DNA from 3 places in the Pseudomonas sp. P65(2024) genome. Region 2 is predicted to be linked to each of the others. Evidence: riboswitches for the same ligand, from Rfam matches in the RefSeq annotation. Region 2 holds a riboswitch; each other region holds the start of a gene.
The links. Region 2 has a riboswitch for cobalamin ahead of AC25MA_RS05690 (TonB-dependent receptor). Riboswitches for the same ligand answer to the same signal wherever they lie in the genome.

Region 1: linked by a shared signal. The riboswitch ahead of AC25MA_RS07165 (TonB-dependent receptor plug domain-containing protein) and the one ahead of AC25MA_RS05690 (TonB-dependent receptor) in region 2 are both predicted to bind cobalamin.
Region 3: linked by a shared signal. The riboswitch ahead of cobO (cob(I)yrinic acid a,c-diamide adenosyltransferase) and the one ahead of AC25MA_RS05690 (TonB-dependent receptor) in region 2 are both predicted to bind cobalamin.

The regions. Positions count from the first base shown of each region.
Region 1 covers NZ_JBLIYX010000003.1:376,862-386,782, forward strand. The annotation lists gene AC25MA_RS07155 (TonB-dependent receptor) at 1-1,022, opposite strand, end outside; gene AC25MA_RS07160 (DUF2946 family protein) at 1,097-1,486, opposite strand; cobalamin riboswitch at 1,623-1,815, shown strand; partial or broken gene AC25MA_RS07165 (TonB-dependent receptor plug domain-containing protein) at 1,906-3,860, shown strand; gene AC25MA_RS07170 (hypothetical protein) at 3,872-4,600, shown strand; gene AC25MA_RS07175 (ABC transporter substrate-binding protein) at 4,593-5,516, shown strand; gene AC25MA_RS07180 (8-oxoguanine deaminase) at 5,522-6,880, opposite strand; gene AC25MA_RS07185 (HD domain-containing phosphohydrolase) at 7,455-9,921, shown strand, end outside.
Region 2 covers NZ_JBLIYX010000003.1:70,150-80,070, reverse strand. The annotation lists gene AC25MA_RS05730 (AraC family transcriptional regulator) at 54-959, shown strand; gene AC25MA_RS05725 (TetR/AcrR family transcriptional regulator) at 997-1,593, opposite strand; gene AC25MA_RS05720 (NAD(P)H-dependent oxidoreductase) at 1,687-2,286, shown strand; gene thpR (RNA 2',3'-cyclic phosphodiesterase) at 2,392-2,937, opposite strand; gene lpxO (lipid A hydroxylase LpxO) at 3,153-4,052, shown strand; gene AC25MA_RS05705 (carboxymuconolactone decarboxylase family protein) at 4,212-4,556, shown strand; gene AC25MA_RS05700 (GNAT family N-acetyltransferase) at 4,636-5,205, shown strand; gene AC25MA_RS05695 (outer membrane beta-barrel protein) at 5,265-6,011, opposite strand; cobalamin riboswitch at 6,172-6,376, shown strand; gene AC25MA_RS05690 (TonB-dependent receptor) at 6,484-8,610, shown strand; gene AC25MA_RS05685 (GlxA family transcriptional regulator) at 8,701-9,804, shown strand; gene AC25MA_RS05680 (HvfC family RiPP maturation protein) at 9,722-9,921, opposite strand, start outside.
Region 3 covers NZ_JBLIYX010000010.1:130,904-140,824, forward strand. The annotation lists gene cobD (threonine-phosphate decarboxylase CobD) at 1-770, opposite strand, end outside; gene cbiB (adenosylcobinamide-phosphate synthase CbiB) at 763-1,671, opposite strand; gene bluB (5,6-dimethylbenzimidazole synthase) at 1,668-2,318, opposite strand; gene AC25MA_RS15515 (cobyrinic acid a,c-diamide synthase CobB) at 2,315-3,610, opposite strand; gene cobO (cob(I)yrinic acid a,c-diamide adenosyltransferase) at 3,607-4,218, opposite strand; cobalamin riboswitch at 4,332-4,550, opposite strand; gene AC25MA_RS15525 (hypothetical protein) at 4,701-5,279, shown strand; gene AC25MA_RS15530 (C40 family peptidase) at 5,333-5,866, opposite strand; gene AC25MA_RS15535 (C40 family peptidase) at 6,013-6,648, opposite strand; gene hda (DnaA regulatory inactivator Hda) at 6,774-7,478, opposite strand; gene AC25MA_RS15545 (AI-2E family transporter) at 7,687-8,760, opposite strand; gene AC25MA_RS15550 (DUF2066 domain-containing protein) at 8,772-9,827, opposite strand.

The sequences.
Region 1 (9,921 bases), 310 kb from region 2:
CGGGCGATGTTGGTGTTGCTGGCGTTGTAGCGGTACACCTCGAGGTTGCGATAATCGCGCTGGCCGTTGTAGTGGTAGAAGGTGTTGCGCAGCTGGTTGCTGTCGTCGATGCGGTAGTCGGTGATCGAGCGCAGCCAGCGGGTGCGCTGCTCGTAGCGGCCGTCCTCGACGTTGTAGTTGTTGAAGCGATTGTGTTTGTCGATGTGCAGGGTGCCGACCGCCGGCTGCAACACCGGCGTGCCCCAGTACGGGCTGTCTTCCTTCTCTTCCAGGTACTCGATGGCCAGGGTGTGCGAGAGCTGCTCGTTGATGTCGCTGAGCAGCGAGAAGGCCAGGTTGCCGGCACCGTTCTCCTGGCGGTCGATGTAGCCATTGGTATTGGTACGGCTGTAGTCGAGCCGCGCGTAGTGGCGCGGGCCGTCGCCGCTGTTGAGCGCCTTGTTGAAGCCGACCGAGGTTTCCAGGGTGTCGTAGCGGCCGTAGCTGACGCGGCCTTCGAAGCTGTCCTCATCGCGGTTGGCCAGTTTGGTGATCATGTTCAGGCTGCCGCCGACCGCGCCACTGCCGTTGAGGAACGACGAGGGGCCGCCGAGCAGTTCGACGCGGTCGTAGATCCACGCGCCAACCGGGCGCGCCGTGGCGCCGTACTGCAGGTTGATGCCGTTGAACAACTGGCTGATCTGGGCGCCGTTGAAACCACGGTAAGACACGTAGCCGCCCCAGCCGGGCGGTGCCGAGGCGTTGACCCCGGGCAGGGCGTTGGCGGCGTCCTGGAAGTTGCGCGCGCCGATGCGCTCCATGGTCTTGCGGTCGGCAACGCTGACCGAGGCGGGGTTTTCGCGGGCGCTGAGGTTCAGCCGCGAGCCGCTTTCGATGGGGCGGTCAAGATCGAGCGTGGTGGCTTCTTTGGGTTGGTCGGCGGTGGCCGTGACGTTGCTGGCGGGCAGGGTCAGGGTGTCATCCTGCGCCCAGGCGCAGGTTGCGCTGCCTACGAGCAGCGCCAAAGTGGTCATGCGGAACATGCAAGGCTTCCTGGCTGAAATCGGTGGGCGCACGCCCGCTGCCGATCAGGCAGTAGTACTTGGGCGTGGCGATGTCAGAACGCGAGAAGCGAAGCGGGGGAGGCGCGCGGATTGACCAGGGGCCAGCGCTGCTTGGGCAGGGGCGGCGCGGGTTGTCTGGGTAAGGGTTTGCTCGACTCCCCGGCGAGCAGGGCCAGCAGGCCGAAGAACACCGCCAGCAGGGTGGCGCTGAACAGGCTGGCGATCACGCAGTCGCCGCCGGCAGGCAGCACCGGGTCGGTGATGTCCTGGTCGCCCTTGAACACGCCGCTGCTGTCGGCCGCGCACCAGGCGGCGTCATCCAGGCCGGCCAGGCGCAAGCCTGCCATCTGTCCATGGCCCATGGCGCACAGCAACGAGCCGAACAAGATGCTGAAATACAGCACCCAGGCGACTTGCGATCGTGTGTGGCGGGCCAGCTTCATCGGCAAAGCTCGAAGGGAATGGGTTGGGCGTGCGGATTCTACAACTTTTGACACATCTGCCTAGAGTGTTCCTGCGATAAAAAGCATTCGAAACGATACGCCTGCCTGGCTTGACGCCTCTGGGCCCCAGGTGTTCAGATGCCGACCGATTTCAGGTGTCCCATGCCGCCGCGCATGGGGTTAAACGGGAAACCGGTACGAGTCCGGTGCTGCCCCCGCAACGGTATGCAAGTGATGCCTTCGACAGACCACTGTGGCCAATGCGCCATGGGAAGGTGAAGGCGTCTAGTCTTGCGAGCCCGGAGACCGGCCTGGAATGTGGTAGGCAAACTCCTGCGGTGGGCGGGCATGGGCCGGTATTGGCGTGTGCGCGATCCGTGCTCCTGCGTGCTTCTGCGAAAGTCACTTTCGAGAAGAGCATGATTGCTGTGATTCACTCCCGACGTTTATCCCCCAAGGCCCGGACCCTGCTTCTGGGATGCCTGGCCAGCCCCCTGGCACTGGCCGAAAACACGCCCCTGGTCCTCGACCAGCAGATCGTCGTCGCGCCTTCGGTGGAGTCGACCAACGTCGCCGCCATGGCCCAGTACGGCAGCAAGGTCGAGATCGTCAGCCGTGAGCAGATCGAGCGCGCCGGCCCCGGCGCCGACATCACCCGGGTGATGCAGATGTTCATCCCTGGCTTCTACGTCGCGCCGAAGAACGGCCCGTTCGACTACGGCACCTATTCGCTGCTCGGCGGGCGTAACGACGACACCCTGATCCTGCTCGACGGCGTGCGCTTGAACAACCGCCTGTACGGCGGCCTGTACCTGGACACCCTGCCGGCCAACGCGGTGGAGCGCATCGAGGTGCTCAAGGGCGGCCAGAGCCTGTTATTCGGTACCCAGGCGGTGGCCGGGGTGATCAATATCGTCACCCGCAGCCCGCAGAGCCGCGAGGCTTCGGGTGAGGTCAACCTGGGCCTGGACAGCTTCGCCGGCAGCAGCAAGGACGCCCGCGTCGAGCGGATCTTCAGTAACGGCTTCGGCGACCTGGGCCTGCTGGCCTATGTCAGCCACAACGTCTCCGACGGCTACCAGCCGTTTCGCAACCGCGACTACAGCGGCAACGTCAGCGACAAGAAACGCGGTTACGAGGTGACCACCTTCGGCGGCAAGGCGGTCCAGGCCTTCGGCGACGATGCGCGGCTGGAACTGTTCTACCAGTACACCGACGCCAACCTTGATTTCGCCCGGCCAGTGAACAACTACAAGACCACCAATGACCGCGTGCAGCAGATCGCCACGGCGACCTTCGAGCAGCGCCTCAACGAGCGCCTGAGCTACTTCATCAAGGGCCACGTCAACGATTGGACACCCGCTACACCCGCATCAACAACCGTGACGATGGCAGCCGTAACGTGGTCAACCACAACGACTACTGGGGTTTCACCGACTGGGGCGTGCAGGCCGAGGGCAAGGCCGAACTCGACGGCGGCCATGTGCTGGTGTTCGGTTCCGACAACCAGTGGTTCAAGGGCCAGGACGATGTGCTGGTGATCGACGACAACAAGGCCCAGGCCAATGCGCTGTATGCCCAGCTGCGGCCCAGGATCGAGGCCTTGCCGGACTGGCACCCGAGCCTTGGCGTGCGCCACGAGGCCATGAGCGGCGGCGACAGCGCCACCGTCGGCATGCTTACCTCGCTGTACGACCTGAACGACAACTGGCAACTGCGTGGCCAGTACGGCAGCGCCTACAAGCTGCCCAACGCCGAGCAGCTGTTCGTCAACGAGCCCGGCGACGAGATCGGCAACCGCGACCTCAAGCCCGAGAAGAGCCGCAACGCCGAGCTTGGCCTGGACTACCACGGCCTGCTGCTGGCGCGCGAATTCAGCGTCAGCGTCACCGTGTTCCGGCGCAAGATCACCGACCTGATCACCCTGGACGGCAGCCAGTGGGTGAACGGCCAGGGCCAAGTGCAGATGCGGGGTTTCGAGGCCGATGCACGTATCCAGCTCGACGACCAATGGAGCCTGCAGGCCGACATGACCCGTAACCTCACCGAGTCGCGCACCGGGGCGACGATCAACGACGTGCCGAGTTTTTTCGCCCGCTCGCGGCTCGGCTACGAATCGGCGGACCGCATGTGGGGTGCCGGAGGGGCCATTCGCTACATTCGCGATGTGGTCAGCTCCAAGGGCGTCGAGTACGGCCATTACTCGGTGGTCGACGTCGATGCCTACCGCTACCTGGACGGTGCCCGCCAGCACCGGTTGAGCCTGCTGGTGGAGAACCTGTTCGACCGCGACTATGTCACCAGCCGGGCGAGTAACGTCGACAATCTCGGACGGCCGTTCACCAGCGAACTGCGGTACACCTACACCTTCTGAGGGGCGTGAGCATGGACTACCAGCGCGTGTTGTTCGTCGGCCCTGGCCTGGGCGTTGGCTCTGCGGCCGAAGCCTTTGGCGCCGAGGTCCGCGACCTGCGTGGCCGCGAGGCGGGCCGGGATATCGTAGATACCCTGGAGGGCTTCGATGGGCTGTGGGTGGTTATCCGCGAGGCCCTTGACCAGGGTGTTGAGCGCTTGCTGGTAGTGGACCTGGAACCCACCTCGGACAGCGCCTACCTTGACTGGCTACGCGATGAGCTGGGGCGTCTGGCGCAAGGTCGGGCCGGTGTCTGGGTCACGGCCCAGGCCTTGGGCCGTCGCGGCCTGGACGCGCGGGCGGCCTGTGCCAGCATCGGTGAGCACACCCGCCACCTGCCGTGCGATCAGGTCAACGCGGTGGCCAGCGATCCGGACTGGTCGCGTGTGCCCGAGCATGCCCGCCAAGTGTTCCTGTGCACCGGCCCGCGCTGTGTGCGGCGCGGTGCCTTGCCGTTGTGGAAACGCCTGCGCCGGCGGCTGCTGGACCATGACTTGATCGAGACGCCGGGCGGCGTGCTGCTGACTCGCACTGGTTGCCAGTTCCCCTGCAACCTGGGGCCAGTACTGACGGTGCACCCGGACGGCTGCTGGTATCGGGTACGTGATGATCGGGAGGTGGAGGAATTGGTGGAAATGCATCTACAGGGCGCAAGGATCGCCGAAAGACTGCTGATCAAAGGAGGGGCTGGCGATGCGTAGCGCCTGGCTGCTGTCGTTGGTCTTGTGCTGTGGCACACCGGTCCTGGCCGACAGCTATCGCAACTGTGGGCAGGACTGGCAACGGCCCGCTGCGGCGCCTGCGCGTATCGTCGCCCTCAACCAGCACGCGGCCGACCTGCTGCTCGCCCTCGGCGCCGGGCCATCGATGGTCGGCGTGGCCTACCTGGACGACAACGGCGCCGCCTACACGCAGGGCCGCTACCAGGGCGTGCCGGTGATCGCCCGGGAGTACCCGGCCAGCGAGGTGCTGTATGCGCAAAGGCCTGACCTGGTGGTCGGCGGATTCGCCTCGGCCTTTGGCGACGGGGTCAGCTCGCGAACTCGGCTGGCCGGCAACGGGATCTCCAGCTATTTGCTTGAATCGGCCTGTGCCGGCCATTCGCTGGATTACTACGCCCATGTCCGGCGTGACCTGACCCTCCTCGGCGAGCTGCTGGGCCGGCAGGCAAGGGCCCAGGCGCTGATCGAAGCGATGGACGCGGACCTGGCGCGGGCCAGGGCGATTGTTGCGAACGGCAGGCCGTTGTCGGTGTTCTACCTCGACAGTGAGGTCCGGGGGCTGGACAGCGAAGGCGGGCGGGGTTTCGTCACGCCGTTGCTGGCCGCCGCCGGAGCGCGCAACGTGCTCGGTGGGCTTGACCAGTATCGCGTGACAGTCAGCCGCGAGTCGCTGCTGAGCAGCGATCCCGATGTGATCGTGCTGGCCGACGCCCTGTGGTCGCCGGCCAGTCGCAAGCGTCAGTTGCTGACCCGCGACCCGGTGCTCTCGAGCCTGCGGGCGGTGCGCGAGAACCGCTTGATCGATATCCCATTCACTGAGTTGGTGCCGACGCCGGCCAGCGGGCGGGTGGCCCTGGAGCTGGCGCAGCGGCTCAGGGAAATGGCTATTCCATAGCTGGCCTACTCGCCGATGACCAACTGTCGCGCCAACTGGTTGTGACGCTCCAGCACCCGCGGCAGGTCGACGGTGGTGATGCGTCCGTCCTGCACCACCACGCGCCCGTTGATCACGCTGGTGTCGACATGGGTCGGGGTACAGAACACCAGCGCTGCCAGCGGGTCATGCAGGGCGCCGGCATAGGCCACATGACCCAGGTCGAAGGCCACGAAGTCGGCGACCATGCCTGGGGCGAGGGCGCCGATATCGTTGCGGTTGAGTACCTTGGCACCGCCCAGGGTGGCGATCTCCAGCGCCTCGCGGGCGGTCATCGCATCTGGCCCGAAACCGACCCGTTGCAGCAGCAGCGCCTGGCGCACCTCGCCGATCATGCTGGCGCCGTCGTTGGACGCCGAACCATCGACCCCCAGGCCCACCGGCACGCCGTGGTCGCGCATCTTGCGGATAGGCGCGATACCCGAAGCCAGGCGCATGTTCGAGCACGGGCAGTGGGCGACGCCGGTGCCGGTGCGGGCGAACAGCTCGATGCCATGCTGGTCGAGCTGCACGCAGTGGGCGTGCCACACGTCGTGGCCGACCCAGCCCAGGTCCTCGGCGTACTCGGCCGGGGTCATGCCGAACTTCTCGCGGCTGTAGGCGATGTCGTTGACGTTCTCCGCCAGGTGGGTGTGCAGCGACACGCCATACTGACGGGCCAGCACCGCCGCCTCGCGCATCAGGTCGCGGCTGACCGAGAACGGCGAGCAGGGCGCCACCACCACACGCAGCATCGAGCCGTGGCGGGCATCGTGGTAGTCCTCGATCAGACGCTGCGACTCCTTGAGGATGTCGCTTTCCTTCTCTACCACCGAATCCGGCGGCAGGCCGCCCTGGCTGCGGCCGACGCTCATGCTGCCGCGGGCGGCGTGAAAGCGCATGCCGATCTGCTCGGCGGCGTGGATGCTGTCGTCGAGCTTGCAACCGTTGGGGTAGATGTACAGGTGGTCGCTGGAAGTGGTGCAGCCCGAGAGGATCAGCTCGGCCATGGCGGTCTGGGTCGATACCGAGATCATCTCCGGGGTCAGCCGCGCCCAGATCGGGTAGAGGTTGGTCAGCCAGTTGAACAGCTCGCCGTCCTGGGCCGCTGGCACCACGCGGGTAAGGCTCTGGTACATGTGGTGGTGGGTGTTGACCAGGCCAGGGATGACCACCTTGCCGGTCATGTCGAGGATCACGTCGGCGTGCTGTGGCAGGGTATCGCTGGGGCCGACCTGCTTGATCACGTTGTCTTCGATGTAGAGCCCGCCGCGTTTGATCTCGCGGCGCTCGCCGTCCATGGTCACCAGCAGTTCGGCGTTCTTGACCAGTAGTGTCTTGGGCATGAGGGTCCCCTCCCGGTTGGGGTGTGTTTTCTGAGTGTAGGGAGGCACCCGGCGTTCGCACCGGGCGCGACTGAGCTGTCAGGCGCGGCGAGGCCGGGCGTCGAAAGCTGGGGCGAACGATGTGCCGTGCACGCGTAGCGCCGGTGAGGGCATTGGCAGCGTGTGGGCAGACGGTAGCAGGACGGATGCGGCGTTCAGGACGCACGGCATTCGAGCAGGAAACCCGATGAGGGTGGGCGGTAGCGGATGTCGCATGGCTTGTGCCTGTCGCAATACGCAACGGCGATGACCGTTGTCGTAGGCGCCGCGTAGTGTAAACAGAATTGCTTTTTTTTGTATACGGGATATTTGCTGGCGAGCCCACGAGTGCCATGAAGACGGCGTGGGCGATGGGGCACTGCATGCTTGATGCCGATATGCCAGTATGCGACTGTCTCGCTGCCGACTACGCTGTGGCCGGCATGTTCGCATTGGCTGATTACACTGTGGAAATCACCACACGGGGAGTACCTGGAATGGGCTGCGCGTTGATCGAGCATGCGCCAAGGCGGGTGTCTGCGGGGGGCAGGCATTGATGAACAACCATGGCCGGAGTATTTCCCTGCAGTGGCTGGTGGCGCTGGCGATCATGCTGGGCATGCTGGCGCTTGGCTCGGCCCTGGCCTGGCAGGGTTACCTGGGTGTGCGCCAGACGCTGGTGGCCGCCGCTGGTGATGCCGCCCAGCAGGTCGGCAGGACCATCGACGAGCGCGCCCGGCGCCTGGTCGATCCGGTGCAGAGCAGTATCCGCCTGCTGGCCTTCGATGGCTCTGCGGGCACAATGGCGCAGCACCTGGAGCGCCTGCCGCAACTGGTCGAGACCCTGCGCGCCAATCGCATGCTCAGTGCTGCCTACCTTGGTTATCCCAATGGCGAGTTCCTGCTGGTCCGTCGCCTGCGTGATCCACAGTTGCTTCAGCGCTTCGCGGCCCCGGCGAATACGACGTTCCTGGTGCAGACCGTCAGCCTTGGCGCAGACGGTGCGTTGCACGGCGAATGGCGTTTCTATGACCAGGCAATGACCCTGCTGCTGCAACAGCCCAAACCGGATTATCGCTACGATCCGCGCCAACGGCCTTGGTTCGTCGAAGCCTCGGCGCAATCCACCACTGTGCTCACCCGCCCTTATGTGTTCTTCACCACCCGCGAGATCGGCCTGACCATGGCCCAGCGTAGCGTCGATGGCGCGGCGGTGATTGGCATGGACGTCTCGATCACCGACCTGGCCAGCGAGAGCCGCGACCTGCGCATGACCGCCGGCACCGAGATCGCCGTGGTCGATGACCAGGGCAGCGTGGTGGCTTATCCGGACCTGCAACGGGTGATCGTTCGCGAGGGCGACGCGGTGCGTCTGTCGCGCATTGATGAGCTGGGTATTGCCAGCCTTGCGCGGGTCCACACCGATGCTCTCCAAGGTACGCGTCCACAGGCGTACCAGGTCGAGGGGAAGACCTGGTACGGCATGCGCGTGCCGCTGACCACCGTGGCCGGGCAGGACCTGCAGCTGCTGATCGCCGTGCCGGCCCATGAGCTGCTAGCCGGAGCGCGCCAGGTGCTGTTCGAGCAACTGCTCTGGGCCGCGGCGCTGGCGGCCGTGCTGTTGCTGCTTGGTGGCTTGCTGGGCCGGCGTATCGGTCGCCCGCTGCGGCGGCTCACCGAGCAGGTGCAGGGCCTGGCCGGTTTTGATTTCAGCCGCGAGGTGGGGGTGCTCTCGCGGGTCTCGGAGGTGCGTGAGCTGAGCCGGGTGCTGAGCCGCATGTCCGGTACCATCCGCAACTTCCAGGCGATCACACTCACCCTCAGCCGCGAGACCCAGCTCGAACGCATGCTCGACAGCGTGCTCAACCATCTGGTGGCCGCCGCCAGCGCCAGTGCCGGTGCGGTGTACCTGTACGACGCGGACAACGCTCGCCTGCGCCTGGCCGCGGCCTGCCGGGCACAGGACTATCCGGGAGAGCTGGCGGTCCACGAAGAGGATCATCAGGATCTGGCCAGCGCCGTGACCCAGGCCCTGTCGTTGCAGGGGCGCAGCCTGGCGGTGGTACTCAACGACCGTGGCCAGGCGCTGCTCGGCATCCTGGTGCTGCAACTGGAGAACGAACATGCAGGGCAGGCGTTCCGGCGTTTCGTCGACGAGTTGTCCGGCGCCGCCGCCATGGCCATCGAGACGCGTCAGCTGATCGAGTCCCAGCAGCGCCTGCTGGATGCCATGATCAAGCTGCTGGCCGATGCCATCGACGCCAAGAGCCCCTATACCGGCGGCCATTGCGAGCGCGTGCCGCAGCTGGCGCAGATGCTCCTGGACCAGGCCGTTCAGGCCGACAGCGGCCCCTATGCCGCCTTCACCATGAACGAGGCCGAGCGCTATGAGTTTCGCGTGGCCGCCTGGCTGCACGATTGCGGCAAGATCACCAGCCCCGAGTACGTGGTGGACAAGGCGACCAAGCTCGAGACCTTGTACAACCGCATCCACGAGGTGCGGATGCGCTTCGAAGTGCTCTGGCGCGACAGCGAGATCGCCTATTGGCAAAGCGTGGCCAATGGCGACGACGAGGCGGTGCTGCGACGCCAGCTGGAACAAAGCCGGGCCGAGCTGCAGGACGAGTTCGCCTTCGTCGCCAACGCCAATATTGGCGGCGAGTTCATGCAGGAGGCCGACATCGAGCGCCTGCGCCTTATCGGCCAGCGCCGCTGGCTGCGGCACTTCGACAACCGCCTGGGCATCTCCCGCGACGAGGCCGCGTGCTTCGCCGACACGCCACCCGCGCCCTTGCCGGTGGAGGAGCCGCTGCTTGCCGACCGCGACGAGCACCAGGTGCCCTGGGGACCGCGCAAGCCACCGGTGGCCAAGGACGATCCGCGTAACTGCTGGGGCTTCGATATGCACCTGCCGGCCCATGCCAGCAACCACGGCGAACTGTACAACCTGTCGATCCGCCGGGGCACGCTCAACGACGAGGAGCGCTTCAAGATCAACGAGCACATCGTGCAGACCATCATCA
Region 2 (9,921 bases):
GCCCCCGCTAATCTGCGAAGATGCCAGTGTCTGATTCTCTGCCCGGGTTCACCATGCACCTGACTCGCCATGTGGATGCCAATGCCACGCTCTGCTCGCTGATCCGCGCCCTCGCCACAGGCCCGGGGTTCGTGCCCACCGCCCTGCCCCAGGTCCAGATCCTCACCTGGGACCACTATGTGGCCAGCAGCCCGCAGATCTACGAACCCAGCCTGATCATCCTCGCCCAGGGCAGCAAACTGGCGCGCCTGGGCCCACGCACCCTGGAGTACGGTGCCGGGCATTATCTGGTACAGGCGCTGTCGGTGCCGTTCATGTGCGAGACCTTCGCCACGCCACAGGCACCGCTGCTCGGCGTGGCGGTGGACATCGACCGTGCCCTGCTCGGCGAGCTGGTGCAAAGCATGGACCTGGGGCCGGATGCCGCGGTGCAGGCACAGACGCCACAATCGATGACTTCTGCAGCGCTGGACACAGCCATGCGCGACAGCGTCGAGCGCCTGCTGCAGTGCCTGCAGGACCCGCTGGATGCCAAGGTGCTGGGGCCGGCGCGGGTACGCGAAGTGCTCTATACCGCCTTGCGCGGGCCACAGGCCAGCGTGCTGCGGGCACTGGTCGAGCAGCAGGGGCATTTCGCCCGGATCGGCTCGGCCCTGGCCTACCTGCGCGAGCACTACGCCGAGCCGCTAGGGGTGGATGAGCTGGCCAGCCGGGCGAACATGAGCGTGTCGACCTTCCACGAACACTTCAAGCGCTGCACTGACCTGGCACCGATGCAGTACCTCAAGCGCCTGCGCCTGCTCAAGGCGCAGCAGATGCTGATCGGCGACGGGCTGGGCGTGGCCCAGGTGGCGCACCGGGTCGGCTACCAAAGCACCTCGCAGTTCAGCCGCGAGTACAAGCGCCAGTTCGCCCGCAGTCCGGGGGAAGAACAGCCATACCAGAGCCTGCCGGCCTGACTGGAGCCCGGCAATCTTGAACTGGAGCTCCCCCAAATTACTGCCGCAGAACCATCGCCACGATAGTCGCCTGCAGTTCGCGCTTGGCCGCTTCAGCCGTCAGCTCTCCGGCCGCCGCCGCCAGGGACAGCGCATCCGCCGCTCCCACCAGCACCCACAACCCGGCCACGCCGATATCGCCACCCGGCGCGAATGGCATTAGCGCCTCGCGGCACTTGTCCATGAACGGCCCGTCATAGCCGCGCTTTAACGCCTTTAGCTCTGGCGAGCCGGCCAGCGCGGCGCTGACCCCGGGGATCTCCCGGCCCTGGGTGGCAACGCAGTCCACATAGGCCTCGGCAATCACCCAGGCCCGCTCCGGCAGGCCGGCCGGGCAGCCGGCCAGGGCCTTGTCGAGCATGGCCGTCTGGCGGGCGTCGTATTCCTGGTACAGCGCCAGCAACAAGCCGTTGCGGGTCTCGAAATGGTCGTACACCACCGGCTTGGTCACCCCGGCTTGCTCGGCCAGGCGCCCCAGGCTCAGGGCATCGGTGCCCTCCTCGCGTACCAACCGCCAGGCCACGTCCAGCAATTGACGCCGACGCTCCTCGCGGGACAGGCGTTTGCGCGGCGCGGACTTTTCCTCGCTTGACATCGATTACCTACCAAAAGTAACTTACTAAACGTAACTTACCTCGAGTATATAACGCTCCCGGTGTCCCTGCATCCTGATTCTGGAGATTCCACCATGCATGCCTTGATTGTCATCGGTCACCACGATCCCGACTCCCTCACCCACGCCCTCGCCCAGCAAGTGGCCGAGGGCCTGCACGCCGCCGGCCATACCAGCGAGTTCGCCGACCTGGCCCGTGAAGGTTTCGACCCACGCTTCGGCCTGGCCGACCACGCCGTGCATCGGCGCCTGGGCAAGCCTCCCGCCGATGTGCTGGCAGAACAAGCCCGCATTGAACGTGCCGACACCGTGGTCATGGTCTTCCCCATCTACTGGTGGTCGCTGCCGGCCCTGCTCAAGGGCTGGGTCGAGCGGGTGTTCAGCAACGGCTGGGCCTTCGACCAGGCCGCCGACGGCGCCACTACCAAGCTGCTGCACGGTATGACCGCGCACCTGGTCGGCGTGGCCGGCGCCGATGCCGGCACCTTCGAGCGCCATGGCTATGGCGAGGCCATGCGCGTGCAGATCGAGCACGGCATTTTCGACTACTGCGGTGCCCGGGTCATTAGTTCGACCCTGTTCACCGACAGTGAAGGCGCAGCCCCCGCTAGCCTTCTGCCGCAAGCCCGCCAACTGGGATCGACCCTGTTCGAAGGCCAGGAAGCTGCGGCCTGATATGCCACCGGGCAGGCTTCAACCAGCTCAACGGCAGCAACAACCACGGCGAGCCGCGCACCGTGATGTTCTCGGTCAAGTACACGCCTGAGTTGTGATCGCCGCTCACGCGCTCAACGGCCATTGCGCCAAGGGCCAGTAACGGCCCTTGCGCGATTCGTAGAGCGTGAAGTGCCGCGCGGCAAGGAAGAATTCCGGCGCCGTGCCGGCCTCCGGCGGCTGGCCGCGAAAGTCCCTGGCCAGGGTCAGGTGCGGGCGGTACTCACGGTTTGCCGCCTCCACGCCCAGGGGCAACAGCGCCTGTTGCAGGCCATACACCAGTTGCAGCAGCGCTGCGGGTGCCTGCTGCGCCTCCAGCACCAGCGCGCTGGCCCGTGGCCAGACCTGCAGACGGTCGAGCAGCAAGCGTGGCGGTGCGACCGGCCGCCTGAGCTGATCGACCGCCGAGCAGATCGCCGGCACCTGCTCGGCGTCCACGTCACCGAGAAACAGCAAGGTGACGTGGAAATTCTCCGCTGGCACCGGTTTGCCGCTGCGCAGGTTCAGGCTTCGACGCCACTGCGCCAGGGCGCGGCATTGTTCGTCGCTGACCGGCAAGGCGAAGAACAACCGTTTGAACGGCGCGCCGCTGGGGCGCTGATCCTGGACCATTGGAGTCTCCCTGGTAACGGTTCGCGTCATCGAGTGTAGCGTTCTGCCCACGCAAAACAGCTACATAAACTGTTGAATCGTTTGCGCAACCTGTCAGCCATTGCACCTAAGTCGGCCAGACAAGACGTAACAATAAGTACAAACCCACGCCACGATTGTTTATGCTGGCGGGCTTACGCCATGGCGCATGGCCATTTTTCGACAAGTAATCGTCCATGAAAATTGCACTCGTACTGATCTTCGTCCTCTCGATCGCCTATGTTCACCTGCGCGGTCGGGTTCGTCACAAGCTGACACGCCAGCTGGGCGACCACTCCAGCTTCCTGGCCCCGGTCAACGCCTTCCTCTACCTGTTCTCCAAGCATCCGGCCAAGCCGTACCTGCCGGTCAGCGCCTTCCCCGAGTTGCAGGTGCTGCAGGACCACTGGCAGGAAATCCGCAAGGAAGGCCAGCAGCTGCTGCAGGCCGGCGAGATCAAAAAGTCCGACAATTATGACGACGTCGGTTTCAACTCGTTCTTCAAGACCGGCTGGAAGCGCTTCTACCTGAAGTGGTACGGCGAGAGCCATCCCTCGGCGATGACCCTGTGCCCACGCACCACCGAGCTGCTCGCCGGCATCGGCACGGTCAAGGCGGCGATGTTCGCCACCCTGCCGCCGGGCGCCAAGCTGGTGCGCCACCGCGACCCGTACGCCGGCTCCTACCGCTACCACCTGGGCCTGGACACGCCCAACGACGATGGCTGCTACATCGACGTGGACGGCGAGAAGTACTCCTGGCGTGACGGCGAGGGCGTGGTGTTCGACGAGACCTACATCCACTACGCGGCCAACACCACCGAGCACAACCGCATCATCCTGTTCTGCGACGTCGAGCGCCCGCTCAAGTACCGCTGGGCCGCAGCGTTCAACCGCTGGTTCAGCCGCAACGTCATGGCCGCCGCCGCCGCGCCCAACGATGCCAGCGACAAGACCGGCGGCATCAACCGCCTGTTCACCCGCATCTACAAGATCCGCGAGCGCGGCAAGGCGATGAAGAAACGCAACCGCACCCGCTATTACCTGGAGAAGTGGGCGGTGGTCGCGGCGCTGGTGCTGGTGTTCATCTATATCTGACCTGCCACTGTCTATCGGCCGCCCCACGCCCCTGTGGGAGCGGCCGTGTGTCGCGAAAGGGCCGCAAGGCCGCTTCTACCAAGATCACCTACGCCTCATCCCCCGCCAAACATCGACTAGCCTGATAGCTCCTGTTGCCAACCTGACAAGGTGAAGACGATGAGCATGATGGACTGGGACGCCTACCGTAAGCAGTTGATGGCCGGCATCGGCGATCTCAAGCAACTCTCTCCCGATACCGTGGCCGGCTACATGACCGCCAGCGGCGCCGGGGCCAAGACCAACCACCTGGACGCCAAGACCCGCGAGCTGATCTCCCTGGCCGTGGCGGTCACCACGCGCTGCGACGGCTGCATCGCCGTGCATTCGCAGCAGGCGGTCAAGCACGGCGCCACCCGCGAAGAGATTGCCGAGGCCCTGGGCGTGGCGGTGGCGATGAATGCCGGCGCCGCGCTGGTCTACTCGGCCAGGGCGCTAGACGCCGTGGGCAAGGCCGACGCCTGAGCAGGTTGCGGCGTGGGCGCCCTTGCGCGCGGGCGCCGCGACACCCAGACTTGGCGCCTCAGCCCGTGCAGGAACCACCATGATCCAGATCCGCCCCATGACCCCGGAAGACTTCGAGCGCTTCTGGCCGACCTTCCAGGCCATCGTCCAGGCCCGCCAGACCTACGCCTTCGACCCCGCCCTGGATTTCGACCAGGCGCGCCGGCTGTGGCTGGAAACCCCGCTGCGCACACTGGTGGCCGATGAAGACGGCGTGCTGCTTGGCTCCTACTTCCTCAAGGCCAATGCCGCCGGCCCCGGGGGACATGTCGGCAACTGCGGCTACATGGTCTGCGAACAGGCACGCGGCCGGGGCGTGGCCAGGCTGATGTGCGAGCACTCGCAGAAGCTGGCGCGCCAGGAGGGCTTCCTGGCCCTGCAATTCAACTCGGTGGTAGCGAGCAACGAGGTGGCCGTGGCGCTTTGGCACAAGCTCGGTTTCGAGACCGTCGGGCGACTGCCCAAGGCATACCGCCATGCCGAATTGGGCCTGGTGGACTGCCTGGTGATGTACAAGTGGCTGGCCGATGAGCCGGTCGTGGAAAAACCGGCGCTGCTGATCGGGCGCAAGAACATCGAGGCGCGGGTGTCGCGCCGACGCGGGCGATAAGAGGCAGCTGAATCCATCGCGGGCCTGCCCCGCGACGGAATCAGCGCAGGCTCAACCGATCAGAACGCCAACCCCACCTTCACCCCAAACTCGTCGCGCTTGAGCTTGGTGTTGTCGGCCACCGGCGTATCCTCGTCCAGCTTGTATTCGGTACGGGTGTAGTACGCCCCCACCTGCACCGGCATGCCGCCCTGCTGGTTCATCAGCAGCGTGACCTCCGCATACGGATTGGTGCGGTCCTTCATGTCGACGCTGTCGCTGCCGAAATCATCGACTTTGAGCCGCGCGCGGCCATCAATGGTGTGGCGCGCGCCCACCTCCACGCGCAGGGTCGACGCGTCGAACTGGTGGTTGTAGCCCAGCGCTGCCTTGGCGAACGGCGACTTGTAGGTCAGCCGTGTATCAAGATCGTTGATCTCGGGCTCGAAGCGGGTCCAGCTGTACCCGCCGCCCACCGTCAGGTCGACGAAGTTGCGCGCATCCAGTGCGGCGCGCCAGCCCAGGTCGAGGTCGGCCTGGGCTTCCTTGAGCTTGTTGTCGTTCTTCTTGCCATACTTGGCCTCGGCACCGATCTGGTAGATGAACCCGGATTCGGCGGTCATCTTGTTGCCGAACGTGGCGAACACACCGCCCTGGCCCATGTGTTCCTTGTCCGATTCGCTTCCTCCCTCGAACTTGAACTTGTCGTAGGACCCCAGCAAGCCGAGGGTGAACAGCGGGTCGGTGCTCGGTGCCGCCGTGGCAGCCAGAGGGGCACCGAGCAGGGCAAGCAGGCAGGCGTGGCGCAGCAGGTTACGGGTAAACATTCGCAAAAGTCTCCATGACGTGAATGAATGGCGAACGACCGGTTCGAGACAACGGGCTTGGCAAAAGTTCGAAAAAATTTGGCAAACCGCTCTAAACCGCCCTGTCCGTCACAGTTTCCCCACCCACTCGAACGATTGACTCACTGCCCGTTCAATGGTCAGATGCGCGCCAGTTTCAGGTGTCCTGCGCCGCCGTGCGCAGGGTGAAACGGGAAGCCGGTGCGTCGTTGTCACGACAAGTCCGGCGCTGCCCCCGCAACGGTAAGCGAGTGAATCCTTCGACAGACCACTGTGCGCACGCATGGGAAGGTGAAGGCTTCATGCCCCTCGCAAGCCCGGAGACCGGCCTGAGACGCTACTTGGCAACCCGCGGTGGGCGGGCGCAGGCCGGTATCCGCGTGCGCGCCTGCGTGCGCTTGACCGTTGCGTGTTTTCCACCGGGATCCATTTCTTCCTGCAGCAGTGGAACGACATGTCCCGAATCAACAAGCTTCACACCCTGGCGGCCTGCCTGGCCGTGTCCCTGCCGGCGCTGGCCGACGATCATGAAGTAACGCCCTTCACCCTGCCCTCCACGGCAATCACCGACACCCGCGAGCCACAGGCCATCGACCTGGCCACCCCGTCCCCGACCGGTTCGCGCCTGAACCTCAGCGCCCTGGACACCCCGGCCAGCACCAGCAGCCTGACCGAGGCGCAGATCCAGCAGCGCAACAACCTCACCGTGCAGGACGCCATGACCCGCTCGCCGGGCCTTACCTTCATCGGCACGCCGGGCGACGGCGGCACCGGCCTGTCGGCCCGCGGCTTCACCGGGCAGAGTTCGGTGATGACCCTGTTCGACGGCTCGCGCCTGTACGCCGGTGCCGGCACCCTGACCTTCCCGGTCGATCCGTGGATGGTCGAGCGCATCGACGTGATCCGCGGCCCCGCCTCGGTGCTGTACGGCGAAGGCGCTACCGGCGCGGTGGTCAACGTGGTGCCGAAGCAGCCGTTCGCTGGCGAGATCCGCAACCACCTGCGTCTGGGCTACGGCTCCTGGGACCGCCAGCAGCTGGGCCTGGACAGCGGCGGCAGCCTGAGCGAGCGCCTGAGCTACCGCGTGACCCTCAACCAGCAGGCCGGCAACGGCTGGGTCGACCGCACCGACTCGCGCAGCCTGGCCCTGAGCGCCGCCCTGCGCTTCGATGCCAGCGACGACCTGAGTTTTACCCTCGCCCACGAACGCGGCGATGCGCAACCGGCCAACTACTACGGCACCCCGCTGATCGATGGGCACCTGCGCAGCAGCGTGCGGCGCAAGAACTACAACGTCAGCAACGACGAGCAGCGCTACCACGACGAGTGGACGCGCCTGACCACCGACTGGACCCTCAGCGACCGCGTCAGTGCCAGCAACCAGCTGTACTACATCAAGAGCCGCCGCCAGTGGCGCAATGCCGAGTCCTACACCTGGGACGCCGCCAACGGCGTGATCCAGCGCGGCAGCTTCCTCGAGATTCGCCATAACCAGGAGCAGCTCGGCGATCGCCAGAGCTTCACCTTCGACCATGGCCTGTTCGGCCTGGACAGCAAAACCGTGGTCGGCGCCGAGTACAACCGCATCCGCTTCAACGTCGACAGCAACTGGCCCTACCGCGATGGCGGCAGCGACCCGCTCGACCCGTGGCATCCGGCTCCGGGCGGCTTCCATAGCCTCAGCCCAACCCGCGCACAAACGCTGTCCAAGGTCGACACCTTCGCCCTGTTCGCCGAAAACCGCACCCAGCTGACCGACCGCCTCGCACTGGTCACCGGCATTCGCCGCGACCAGAATCACATCGACCGCGACGACCTGGCCAACAACAGCCGCAGCGACCGCAGCCTGCAGGGCGGCAACTGGCGCGCCGGCCTGGTGTTCGCTGTCACCGACGACCTGTCGCTGTATGGGCAGTTTTCGACCAGCGAGGACGGCGTCGGCGACCTGCTCACCCAGCGCCCGGACAAGCGCCTGGAACTGACCGAAGCGAAGCAGGCCGAGGTAGGCCTCAAGCAACGTTTCTGGGATACCCGTGGCGAGTGGACGCTGGCGGCCTATCACATCGTCAAGAAGAAGCTGCCGGTGTACAACCCGCTCACCCACGACAGCCAGCAGGCCGGCCAGCAGACCTCCGACGGCCTGGAGGCCAGCCTGGAACTGGCGCTGGGCAACCAGTGGCAGCTCTCGGCCAATGCCGCTTTGGTGCGGGCCAAGTACGATGATTTTCTCGAGGAAGGCGACAACGGCACGGTCCACGACCGCGCCGGCAACCGTCCGCAGGACGTGCCGCGACGCACCGCCAACCTGTGGCTGAGCAAAGGTTTCGGCCAGACCGTGGATGCCGGCATCGGCCTGCGCTACGTGGATGAGCGCTGCGCCAGCGCGGCCAACGACCAGCGCGTGCCGGGCTATACCGTGGTCGATGCCAACCTGGGCTGGCAGGTGCTGCCCGACGTGCGCCTGGGCCTGCAGTTGAACAACCTGTTCGACCGCCAGTACGCCCAGTCCAGCTACAGCGGCGAGCAATGGCTGCTGGGCACGCCGCGCTCGTATTTCGCCACGGTCGACTACCGCTTCTGAGGCGGACTCCAGCGTTCGTCGCACGGTGCTTGATCAGCACCGTGCCACCTGCTCGACTAGGGCCTACGCCTTCATCACAAGCAGCGTGCCATGACCGACATCCCGCCGAGCCCCAACCCGCCCGTGCACGCCCTGGATCAGCCGCGCACCTTGCTGTTCCTCGCCTACCCGCAGATGGGCCTGCTCGACCTCACCGGCGCGCAGACGGTCTTCTGGGCCGCGACCAAGGCCCGCGCCGCCCGCGGCCTGCCAGGTTACCGCCTGGTCACCGCCAGCCTCGAGGGCGGCCTGGTGCCGACCGCCGAGGGCCTGGCGGTAGGTACCGAGCCACTGGCGCCCTGGTTGCGCGAACCCTTCGACACCCTGGTGGTGCCCGGCGCGCCGGAGATCGTCCGCACCCTCCCCGATCATGCCGAGCTGGTTGCCTGGCTGGCCCAGGCCGCCCAACGCGCCCGACGCACCGCCTCGGTGTGCAGCGGCACCTTCCTGCTGGCCGCCGCCGGGCTGCTCGACGGACGCCGGGCCGCCACCCACTGGGCGATGTGCGATGCGCTGCACCGGCGCTTCCCGGCCATCGAAGTGGACGCCGAGTCGATCTTCGTGCAACAGGACCAAGTGTGGACCTCGGCCGGGGTCAGTGCCGGCATCGACCTGGCGCTGGCCCTGGTCGAGGCCGACTGTGGCCGCGAGGTGGCCATGCAGGTGGCCCGCGAGCTGGTGGTGTTCCTCAAGCGCCCCGGCGGCCAGGCGCAGTTCAGCGAACTGCTCAAGGCCCAGGGCGAGGACAGCGCCGCCTTCGAGGCCCTGCACCTGTGGCTCAACGAGCACCTGGGCGACCCGCGCCTGACGGTCGAGCGGCTGGCCGAGCAGGCCTGCGACGAGGTTGGCAACTTTGCCGTGATGTCCTGCCAGCACGCCATCCCCCTGGGCCGCTACGCCGGCAACAACGCCGCCGCCGAGCTGATCGGCGTGGCGCCGATGATCTACAGCCAGCCCAAGTATGTTACCTGCCTCGACCTCGGTGCCTGGGGCGCGGTGTACACCGAGGGTTGGGAGCGCACCGTCTCGCCACCGACGGACACGGCCGAGGCCAAGCAGCTCAAGCAGCAGATCAACTCGGTGTGGATCTTTCCGCCGGCCGCGGATCGGGCGACGGCGCTGGCGGCGGCCGATCCACTGATTCCAGTGGCCTGACAGCCCCCCTGTTGCCTCGGCGGGTGCCAACGATGATGCCCTGCCCGCGCAACTGGCGCAGCAGCTCCAGGCCCGCCTGCTGGTGCTGCTCGCCCAACGCGCGCAGGCGCTCGCGCC
Region 3 (9,921 bases), on a different contig from region 2:
GAGGCCAGGCGCTGGCTGGCCTGGGCGCAACGGGCAATCTGCGCCAGGTGCGCCGCGTCGTCGGCGAAACAGGCCTGCCCCAGCACTCGGGTCGGGCCGCTGACGGCCCAGGGCCCGAGTGCCTCGGCCAGACGTCGCAGCACATCCGCCTGGGCGACGACGAAGCCCAACCGCACACCGGCCAGGCCGAAGAACTTGCCGAACGAGCGCAACACGATCAGGCCAGGTTGCCCGGCCTGCTCGACCACGCTGTGTTCGGGCGTATTGTCCATGAAGGCTTCGTCCACCAGCAGCCAGCCACCGCGCTCGGCCAGACGCGCATGCCAGGCCAGCAGGCGTTCGCGGGTTACCCGACGGCCGGTGGGATTGTTGGGGTTGACCAGCACCAGGACGTCAAGACTGTCGAGCACGTCCTCGACCTCGGTCTCGTCCAGTTCGACCAACGTGTGCCCTGCCCGTGCCCAGGCATGCGGATGCTCGGCATAGCACGGCGACAGGACCCCGACCCGCCCGCTCGGGCGCAGGTGCGGCAAGGCCTGGATCGCCGCCTGGGAGCCGGCCACCGCCAGCAACGGCTGCGCGCCATAGTACTTTCGCGCCGCCGTCTCCAGGCCGTCTTCGGTCTCCGGCAGACGGGCCCAGGCCTCCAGCGGAATCGGCGGTATCGGATAGGACCATGGCGCGATACCGCTGGACAGGTCGAGCCACTGCTCCCGTGGAATGGCGTACTGTTTCACCGCCCGCAGCAGGCGGCCACCGTGTTCAAGCATTCAGATAGGCTCCCACGCAGATCAACAGCACCCACAACCACACGCCGCGCTGCACCAGGCTCCAGCCGCGCTCGATGGCCTGGGCGTCGGCCATCGGCCCTTCACCCAGGCGCGGTCGTTCATGCAGCTCGCCGTGATACACCGCCGGGCCGCCCAGCTCCACGCCCAGCGCGCCGGCACCCGCGGCCATCACCGGGCCGGCGTTGGGGCTATCCCACAGCGGCGCCTGGTTGCGCCAGCAGGCCAGGGCCAGGCGGGTCTTGCCCAGCAGCGCATAGGTCAGCGCCACCAGCCTGGCGGGAATATAGTTCAGCCCATCGTCGATGCGCGCCGCGCACCAGCCAAAGCGTTCGAAGCGCTCGTTGCGATAGCCCCACATGGCATCCAGGGTATTGCTCAGGCGGTACAGCACCACCCCCGGCGCACCGGCCACGACAAACCAGAACAGCGCGGCAAACACCGCGTCGCTGCCGTTTTCCAACACCGACTCGGTGGCCGCCCGGGCCACGGCGGGCTCGTCCAGCTCGCGGGTTTCGCGGCTGACCAGGTAACCGACACGCCGCCGCGCCTCGGCCAGGTCCCCCTGGCGCAAGGCCTGGGCCACCGGCAGCACATGCTCGCCCAGGCTGCGCAGGCCCAGGGCGCAGTACAGCGCCAGCACATCCACCAGCCAGCCGATGTACGGCAGCCAGGACAGGATCAGCGCCAGCAGGGTCAGCGGCACCACCGCCAGGAACCACGCGGTGACGCCATGGCTGCGCCAGCCGCGCCCACCGGCGTTGAAACGTTGCTCCAGGCGCGAGGCGAAGTTGCCGAAGCCCACCAGCGGATGACGCCGGCGCGGCTCGCCCAGCAGCGCATCCAGGGCCACGCCCGCCACGGTCAGCAAGGCCACGCTCATGGACGCTCTCCCCAATGGTTCTCGTACAGCATCTCGCTCAAGGGCCGCTGTTCGGCCCAGTCTTCCAGCACCAGCATCGGCGCCGGATAGAACTCTGTCACCGGCCCCAGGCACAGCACCGCCATGGGCTTGGCGCCCGCGGGCATGCCCAGCAGTTCGGCCAGGGCCTCGGGGTCGAACAGCGATACCCAGCCCATGCCCAACCCTTCGGCGCGTGCCGCCAGCCACAGGTTCTGGATGGCGCAGGCCAGCGAGGCCAAGTCCATCTCGGGCAGGGTGCGGCGGCCGAAGACATGCGCCTCGCGCTTGTCCATCAACGCGGCCACCAGCACTTCGGCGCAGTCGTTGATGCCTTCGACCTTGAGCTTCATGAATTCATCGGAGCGCTCGCCCAGGGCCTCGGCGGTGCGCACCCGCTCCTGCTCCACCAGCGCCTGGATCCGCTCGCGCAAGGCACGCTGGCTGATACGGATGAACCGCCACGGCTGCATCAGGCCTACGCTGGGCGCCTGGTGGGCGGCGGCGAGCAGGCGTCCGAGCAACTCGGGGGCCACCTCGCCCCCGGCAAAATGGCGCATGTCGCGGCGTTCGCCAATGGCCCGGTAGATGGCCTGGCGTTCGGCTTCGCTGTAGGCGTGTCGGCTCATGGTCGCAGCAGCGCCGCCGCCGCGTCGGGGTTGGAGGGGAAGTAGAAGTGCACGTAGGAGGCGGTCAGACGCCCCAGACGATAGACCGCCTCGTTGCCCCGACCGCCGTTGGGGCTCTGGCCGCGGGCGATCGGCGCAAGCTCCGTGCTGGTCAGCGAGTGGTGGTAGGTGTGGCCTCGCAGGGTGCCTTCGGGTAGTTCGACCGCCTGCAGGGCCAGGGCCGCCAGGCGCTTCTGCATGGTCGCCTCGCCCGGCAGCAAGCCCAGCAGCGTGGCGCGCTCGCCCGCCACGTCGGTCAGCGCGTCGAGCAGGTAGAGCATGCCGCCGCACTCGGCCAGCAACGGCTTGCCGGCGGCATGATGGGCGCGGATCGCTTCCAGCATCGGCGCGTTGGCGGCCAGCGCCTGGTGATGCAGTTCGGGGTAGCCGCCGGGCAGGTAGAGACTGTCCACCACGGGTAGCTCGCGGTCATGCACCGGCGAGAAGAATTCCAGGTGCGCACCGAGGCCACGCAGCAGGTCAAGATTGGCGCCATAGGTGAAGGCGAAGGCCTCATCACGGGCCACACCGATGCGCGCCCCGGCCAGCGACGCAGTCACATTCACAGGCTCAGGCTCGGCAAAACGGACCGGTGGCGGCAGCGCGGCATCGCAACTGGCGCCCAGGGCTTCGGCGGCGGCATCCAGGCGTGCATCCAGGTCGTTCAACTCGCTGGCCTGGACCAGGCCAAGGTGACGGCTGGGCAGCTCGATGCCGCGCTCGCGGGACAACCCGCCGTACCAGCGCAGGCCTTCGGTCAGGCTGCCTTCGAGCAGTTGCGCATGACGCAGGCTGCCGACCCGGTTGGCCAGCACCCCGGCGAACGGCAGGTCGGGCTGGTAGCGCGCCAGGCCTAGAGCCAAGGCACCAAAGGTCTGGGCCATGGCCGTGCCGTCGATCACCGCCAACACCGGCACGCCGAAGTGGCGCGCCAGGTCGGCGCTCGACGGCGTGCCGTCGAACAGGCCCATCACGCCCTCGATCAGGATCAGGTCGGCCTCGCCCGCCGCTTCCCACAACAGGCGGCGACTCTCCTCGGCGCCGATCATCCACAGGTCGAGCTGGTAGACCGGCGCACCGCTGGCGCGCTCGAGGATCATCGGGTCGAGAAAGTCAGGCCCGCACTTGAACACCCGCACCGTGCGCCCGAGGTTGCGGTGCAGGCGGGCCAGGGCGGCAGTGACCGTGGTCTTGCCCTGGCCCGAGGCCGGGGCCGCGATCAGCACGGCGGGACACTGGCGCGACTCACTCACAGTTCAACGCCCTTCTGCGCGCGGATACCGGCCTGGAAGGCGTGCTTGAGCATGCCCATCTCGGTGACGGTGTCGGCCAGTTCGATCATCTCCGGCTTGGCAGCGCGCCCCGTGACGATCACATGCTGCATCGGCGGACGCGCCTGGATATCCGATAGCACCTGGTCGAGGTCCAGGTAGCCGTGCTTGAGGGCGATGTTCAGCTCATCGAGCACGACGAACTGGATAGAGGGGTCCTGCAGCAACTGCCGCGACACCGCCCAGGCGGCCTCGGCAGCGGCGATGTCGCGCTGGCGGTCCTGGGTTTCCCAGGTAAAACCCTCGCCCATCACGTGATAACGCACCTGCTCGGGAAATCGGCGGAAAAACAGCTCCTCGCCGGTGCTGTTGCGGCCTTTGATGAACTGCACCACGCCGCACTGCATGCCATGGCCAAGGGCGCGGGCAAGCATGCCGAAGGCCGAGCTGCTCTTGCCCTTGCCGTTGCCGGTCAGCACCAGCAGCAGGCCGCATTCATTGGGGGAATTGGCGATGCGCTCGTCGATGATCGCCTTCTTGCGCTGCATGCGCGCCAGGTGACGTTCGTCGCGTTCGATGGATTCGCTCATCAGGGGTCTCCGCAGGCTGTCGCAGCGGCGGCGACAGGTAAAAGGCAGGCAGACGAGGAGCGCGCAGGAGGCATGGCAAGGGCCACATCGCACCGCGCATCACCCTCCGTGATGCCGTTTGGCAGTGACAGGCCGGTCTCCGGGCTCATGAGCGGGCGCAGGCCCTGGCTACGCGCCTTCCCGGACATGGACATCCAGTGGCCTTGCGTAGCCGTCGACTCATCTACCGTTGCGGGGGCAGCGCCGGACTCGCGCCTACTGGCGCCCACCGGCTTCCCAGTTTCACCCTGCCGAACCGCAGCTCGCGGGGCACCTGAAGCACGCCGCGAAGGTTAGAGGGTTGCACCGGGAGCGTCAATCGAGCGAGGGCCGATCTGGCCTGGATCAATGGCCGATTCACCAGCTTGTGCCACACTCAGAGCAGTGATATCACATAGCCATCACCCGGCCAACCCGGATCACAATGACAAGGAGAGCGCAGCATGCAAGGCCTGATGATCAACAACCCGCGCCTGGAGTTCCTGCGCCCGGCCCTCGAGCGCTGGGTCGACTGCATCGACCGCTTCAACCAGTTGCAGGGCGACAACGAGGCGCCCTACTGGCACGGCACAGCCAGCAACGTCGGCCTGCTCGCCGCTGCAGCCTGGCAGGGTGAGTTGGTGGCGCTGGAACGGCACATGAGCAAGAAACAGCGCGACGAGGGCGAGCGCGACGGGCGCTGCGACCTGTCGATCAGCAGCGCCGAGGAGTCGCTGTACCTGCACGCTGGCCAGCGCTGGCCGCGCATCGCTCGCCTCGACCTGACAGCGGCCCTGCAGGAAACCGCCGCCCTGGCCAAGCCGATCGCCTATGGCAGCCAACTCAAGGCTGGGGCACTGTTCGTCACACCGTGGAAGGCCGGCCAGCATGCCAGCCCCGAGGAACTGCAGGACCTGGTGGACGATCTGCAGAAGCACACGGCCTGTGCGCTTGCCTGGTACTTCCCGTATGCCTACCGCAAGCTGCACAACGAACTGGGGCAGTACTATCCCGGAGTGGCGCTTCTGCTCAAACAGGCTTGATGCCAGCCAGGCAATACTGGACCAAGTTCATACCCTGCCCGCGCCGGTAGGTATCAGGGATTCTGCGCCAGATGCCCCGGCGGCAGCACCCGTTTGGCCTGGAGGTAGGCCTTGGCCCAGTAGCTGTTGGACAGGTAGTCCAGGCGCACGGTGCCGCCCGTCGACGGTGCATGCACGAAGCGCCCTTCACCGACGTAGATGCCGGCATGGCTGACCTGCGACCCGCCGCTGGTGGCAAAGAACACCAGATCACCCGACTGCAGCGAATTGATATCCACATTTGGCGCGCGCATGACGATCATCTCGCGAGTCGAGCGTGGCAGACTGATACCCGCCGCATCACGGTAGACATAGCCGATCAGGCCGCTGCAATCGAACCCGGCATCCGGTGTATTGCCACCCCAGCGATACGGTGTGCCCACCAGGCCGATGGCGCGAAACAATACATCGTCGGCCGCAGGCGACGAAGGCGCCTGATTGAACACCATCGGCTGTTTGGGCGTGGGCGCCGGCGCAGGTGCACGGCTGGAGCAGGCCGCAAGCAGGGCCACCAGGGAAAAGAATGCGAAGCGCGCCAACATCGCCATGATGCGAACGTCCTGTCGAAAATCCGACGGCCACGGCCGAAGGTAAAAAGAGTTGAGAATTTAGATTAGACGCTTTCTGTAAATGCGCACGGCGGCGAGCTTTTCAGCTACGCCGCCGTGCGAGGTTACAGCATTTTGATATCAAATCAATTGCGCGAGATCGTGGTCGGCGCCATGGCGAGCGCGCGTTTGGCCTCGATGAAGGTCTTGCTCCAATAGCGATCGCCCAGGCTGTCGATACGCACACCACCGCTGCGGCGGCTGCTGGAGTGGATGAACTGGTTGTCACCCAGGTAGATGCCGGCATGGCTCACGCGGCCACGGCCGTTGGTGCTGAAGAACAGCAGGTCGCCGGGCTTGAGCTTGTTACGGGCGACCTTGGGCGCGTCGACGTTGATCATCTCGCGGGTCGAGCGCGGCAGGTTCATGCCCGCCTCTTCGCGGAACAGGTAGCCGATGAAACCGCTGCAGTCGAAGCCGGACTTCTCGGAGGTGCCGCCGAAGCGGTAGCGGGTGCCGATCAGGGCCATGCCGCGTTCGAGAATGCTGTCGGCCAGCACAGGCAGCTGGTATGGCTTGCCGTTGCTGGAGAAGGCGTCGAGGTCGTCTTCGCTGGCCAGCTCTTCCTCGGTGAATACGGAAGAGGCGGAAGCCTTGGCCTTGACCGATTGCTCGGCGGCCACGCGGTGGTCCTGCGAGGGTGCGACCGGGCCGGTGGAGGCACAGCCGTAAAGAAGGGTGACAAGTGCAAGTGGCACGAGGGGTGCGAAGCGCTTCAGCATGGGCACGACCGTGTCTGTAGTCCTTTAGAAGGGGGAAACTATGCCTTCTATCGGACCCATTTGCAAATTTTATCGAAAAAGATGTGACTTTTCCGTTTTGATGCTCTGGCACCGTGTTCTCAGGGCTACCAGCCGAGGGTTTCCTTGAGGAACGGGATGGTCAGCTTGCGCTGGGCCTGCAGGGAGGCCTGGTCGAGGCGTTCGAGGAGGTCGAACAACGCGCTCATGCTGCGCGTACCGCGGGTGAGGATGAAGTGGCCGACCTCGTCGGTCAAGTGCAGGCCACGGCGCGAGGCACGCAGTTGCAGGGCGCGCAGCTTGTCCTCATCGGACATCCCACGCATCTGGAAGATCAGCGCCAGGGTCAGCCGCGACTTGAGGTCGGCCAGTTTGATCGGCAGTTCCCGTGGCGAACTGGACGCCGCCAGCAGCAGGCGCCGGCCGCTGTCGCGCAGGCGGTTGAACAGGTGAAACATCGCCTCTTCCCAGTCCGCCTTGCCGGCAATCACATGCAGGTCGTCGATGCACACCAGCTCGTACTGTTCGAGGTAGTCGAGCAGTTCGACGCCGCGATCAAGCAGTTGCGCCAGGGGCAGGTAGACAGCGGGTTGGCCCAACTGCTGGAAACGCTGGGTGGCGGCCTGCAACAGGTGGGTGCGGCCCACGCCCTGCTTGCCCCACAGGTAGATGAGGCTTTCGGTCCAGCCGGCGTCGGCTTCGCACAGCCGCTCGACATAGCCCAGTGCCGCGGCATTGGCGCCGGGGTAGTAGTTGATGAAGGTGGCGTCGTCGCGCAGACGCACACCCAGGGGCAACTGGATCGGTTTCATGCTCGCGGGCGGTCGCGGGGACCACAGGGGGCCTTTGATGAACAGTGTGCAAAGTCTATACCCGCAGCGCGGACGGCACAATCGGCGAGGGGAATAGCGCAAGTAAAATCAAGTAGTTGCACTGTTTCACAAGCATCGCGGGGCAAGCCCGCCCCCACGTTATAGCCTCTGCCAGGGTAGCGTGGGAGCGGGCTTGCCCCGCGATTGATCATAGGTCGGGGTCGATCTCCCCGGCATACATGTCCGATTCCTTGTACAGGTCATGCACATGCCGCAGCAGCACCATGATCACCGCCGCCACCGGCAACGCCAGCAACACGCCGGTAAAGCCGAACAGCTCGCCGCCGGCCAGGATCGCGAAGATCACCGCCACCGGGTGCAGGCCGATGCGGTCGCCCACCAGCAGCGGTGTCAGCACCATGCCTTCAAGCGCCTGCCCAACCATGAACACCGCGACGATGCCCAGCATCGGGTAGAGCTCGCCGCCGAACTGGAACAACCCGGCGACCAGCGCCGCACCGATGCCGATGATGAAGCCCATGTACGGCACGATCGCCGCCAACCCCGCGAGCATGCCGATCAGCAGGCCCAGCTCCAGGCCCACCAGCATCAGGCCGGTGGAATAGATGACGCCCAGCGCCAGCATCACCAGCAACTGCCCGCGCACGAACGCCCCCAGCACCTCGTGGCACTCGCCGGCCAGTCCCACTACCTGCGGTTCGCGTTGACGTGGCAGCAGGCTGCGCAGCTTGGCTATCATCAGGTCCCAGTCGCGCAGCAGGTAGAAGCCCACCACCGGGATCAGCACCAGGTTGGCCAGCCAGCCAATCAACGCCAGGCTCGAAGCAGTGGCCTGGGACAGCAGCACCCCGACGATGTCGGTGGTCTGGCCCATGTGCTCGCCGATGGCGGCCTTGATCTTGTCGAATTTCCAGAACCCATCGGCCAGGCCCAGGCGGCTCTGCACCCAGGGCAGCGCCACATGCTGCAGCCAGTCGAGCATCTGCGGCGCCAGTTCGTACAGGCGTAGCAACTGCTTGGCCAGCATCGGCACCAGCACCAGCAGCAGGGCCAGGAATATCAGGGTGAACAGGCTGAACACCACCACCACGCCCCAGGTGCGCGACAGGCCGAACCGTTCCAGGCGGTCGACCAGCGGGTCGGCCAGGTAGGCCAGCAGGATGCCCACCAGGAACGGCGAGAGAATGTTGTGCAGGAAGTACAGCAGCACGGCAATCACAAAAGCCGCGCCCAGCCAGATCCAGCGACGCAGGTCAGTCATTCAGCCACTCCTTACCAGCGAAAACGCAAGCCGTCGAACGGCTTGGCGGCGGTGGCCGGCGGCGTGGCGCCGGCCGGGTCCTGCGTGTTTGGCGCAGGTGTCGCGGGCACGGGCTCGGCAGGCAGTTCCTGGAGCTTGGCCAGACTTAACTGCGCGCGCAGTTGCTCACGATTGCCGCTGACGCGGTAGGTCAGGGTGCCGCCATCGGCCATCTGCAGGCGCGCGCCATAGGGCTCCAGGACTCGGCTGAGCTCGGCGTAGCGTTGCAGGTTCATGCCCTGGACCTGCACCTCTAGCTCGCTGCTGGCGCCGGGACGGGTGACGTAACGCGGCGCCAGGCGGTTGCTCACCGCCAGCAGCACGGCATCGGCCAGGGCCGCCTGGTCGGCGCCCTCGGCGCTGCCCTGCTCGCGCTGGTCGCCCAGCCACAACTGCCACTTGCCCTGCCACTTGCCGTCGGCTTCATGGGCGTGCACCGCCAGCAGCGCATCGGCGCCATAGCGCTCGGAGGCCTCGCGCAGCGGCGCCGGGTCGTTGCCTTCGAGCAGCTTGGCATTGGCCACCAGTTGTTCCTGCAGGTCGGCCAACGGCAGGCGCAACGGCAGGCCGCGGTGCTGGGCGGCCCGGCGCAGGGGTTCGGCGACAGCTTGGCCATCGCCGACCAGGCTACTGCCCTCGACGCTGTCATTCAGCCACCAGCCAAGAATCGACGGCCGGTTGCTGCCCCACAGCGCCAGGCCAGCTTGGCGCAGGGCGCGCTCGGTGCTGCCGGGGTCGAATTCGACCAGCACCGACTCCGGCGGCCCGGCTTCGGTGCCGACCTGGTTGATGATCTGCTGCGGGTCCTTGCGCAGCGCGGCCAATGCCGGGTTCTGCACCGCCTTGGGATCGCCGGTCAGGCGCAGCACCAGGGTATCCAGGGCCTTGCCGGTCGCCTGGGCGCGGGCTTCGCTGCCCTGCCCTTCGACAGGCTCGCGCACCTGATACAAGCCAGAGATGGTTTCGGCCTGGGCGACGGTGCCGGCCACAACCAGGCAGGCGCCAGCGAGGAAATTGAGAAGACGCATTGAGGATTCCTGTCCAGATGACCTTGGGGCGACACGCCCTTGCCTGTCGGCTGTGACCGCGCAACCACGGCAAATACTCCGCGTTGCCGGCCCG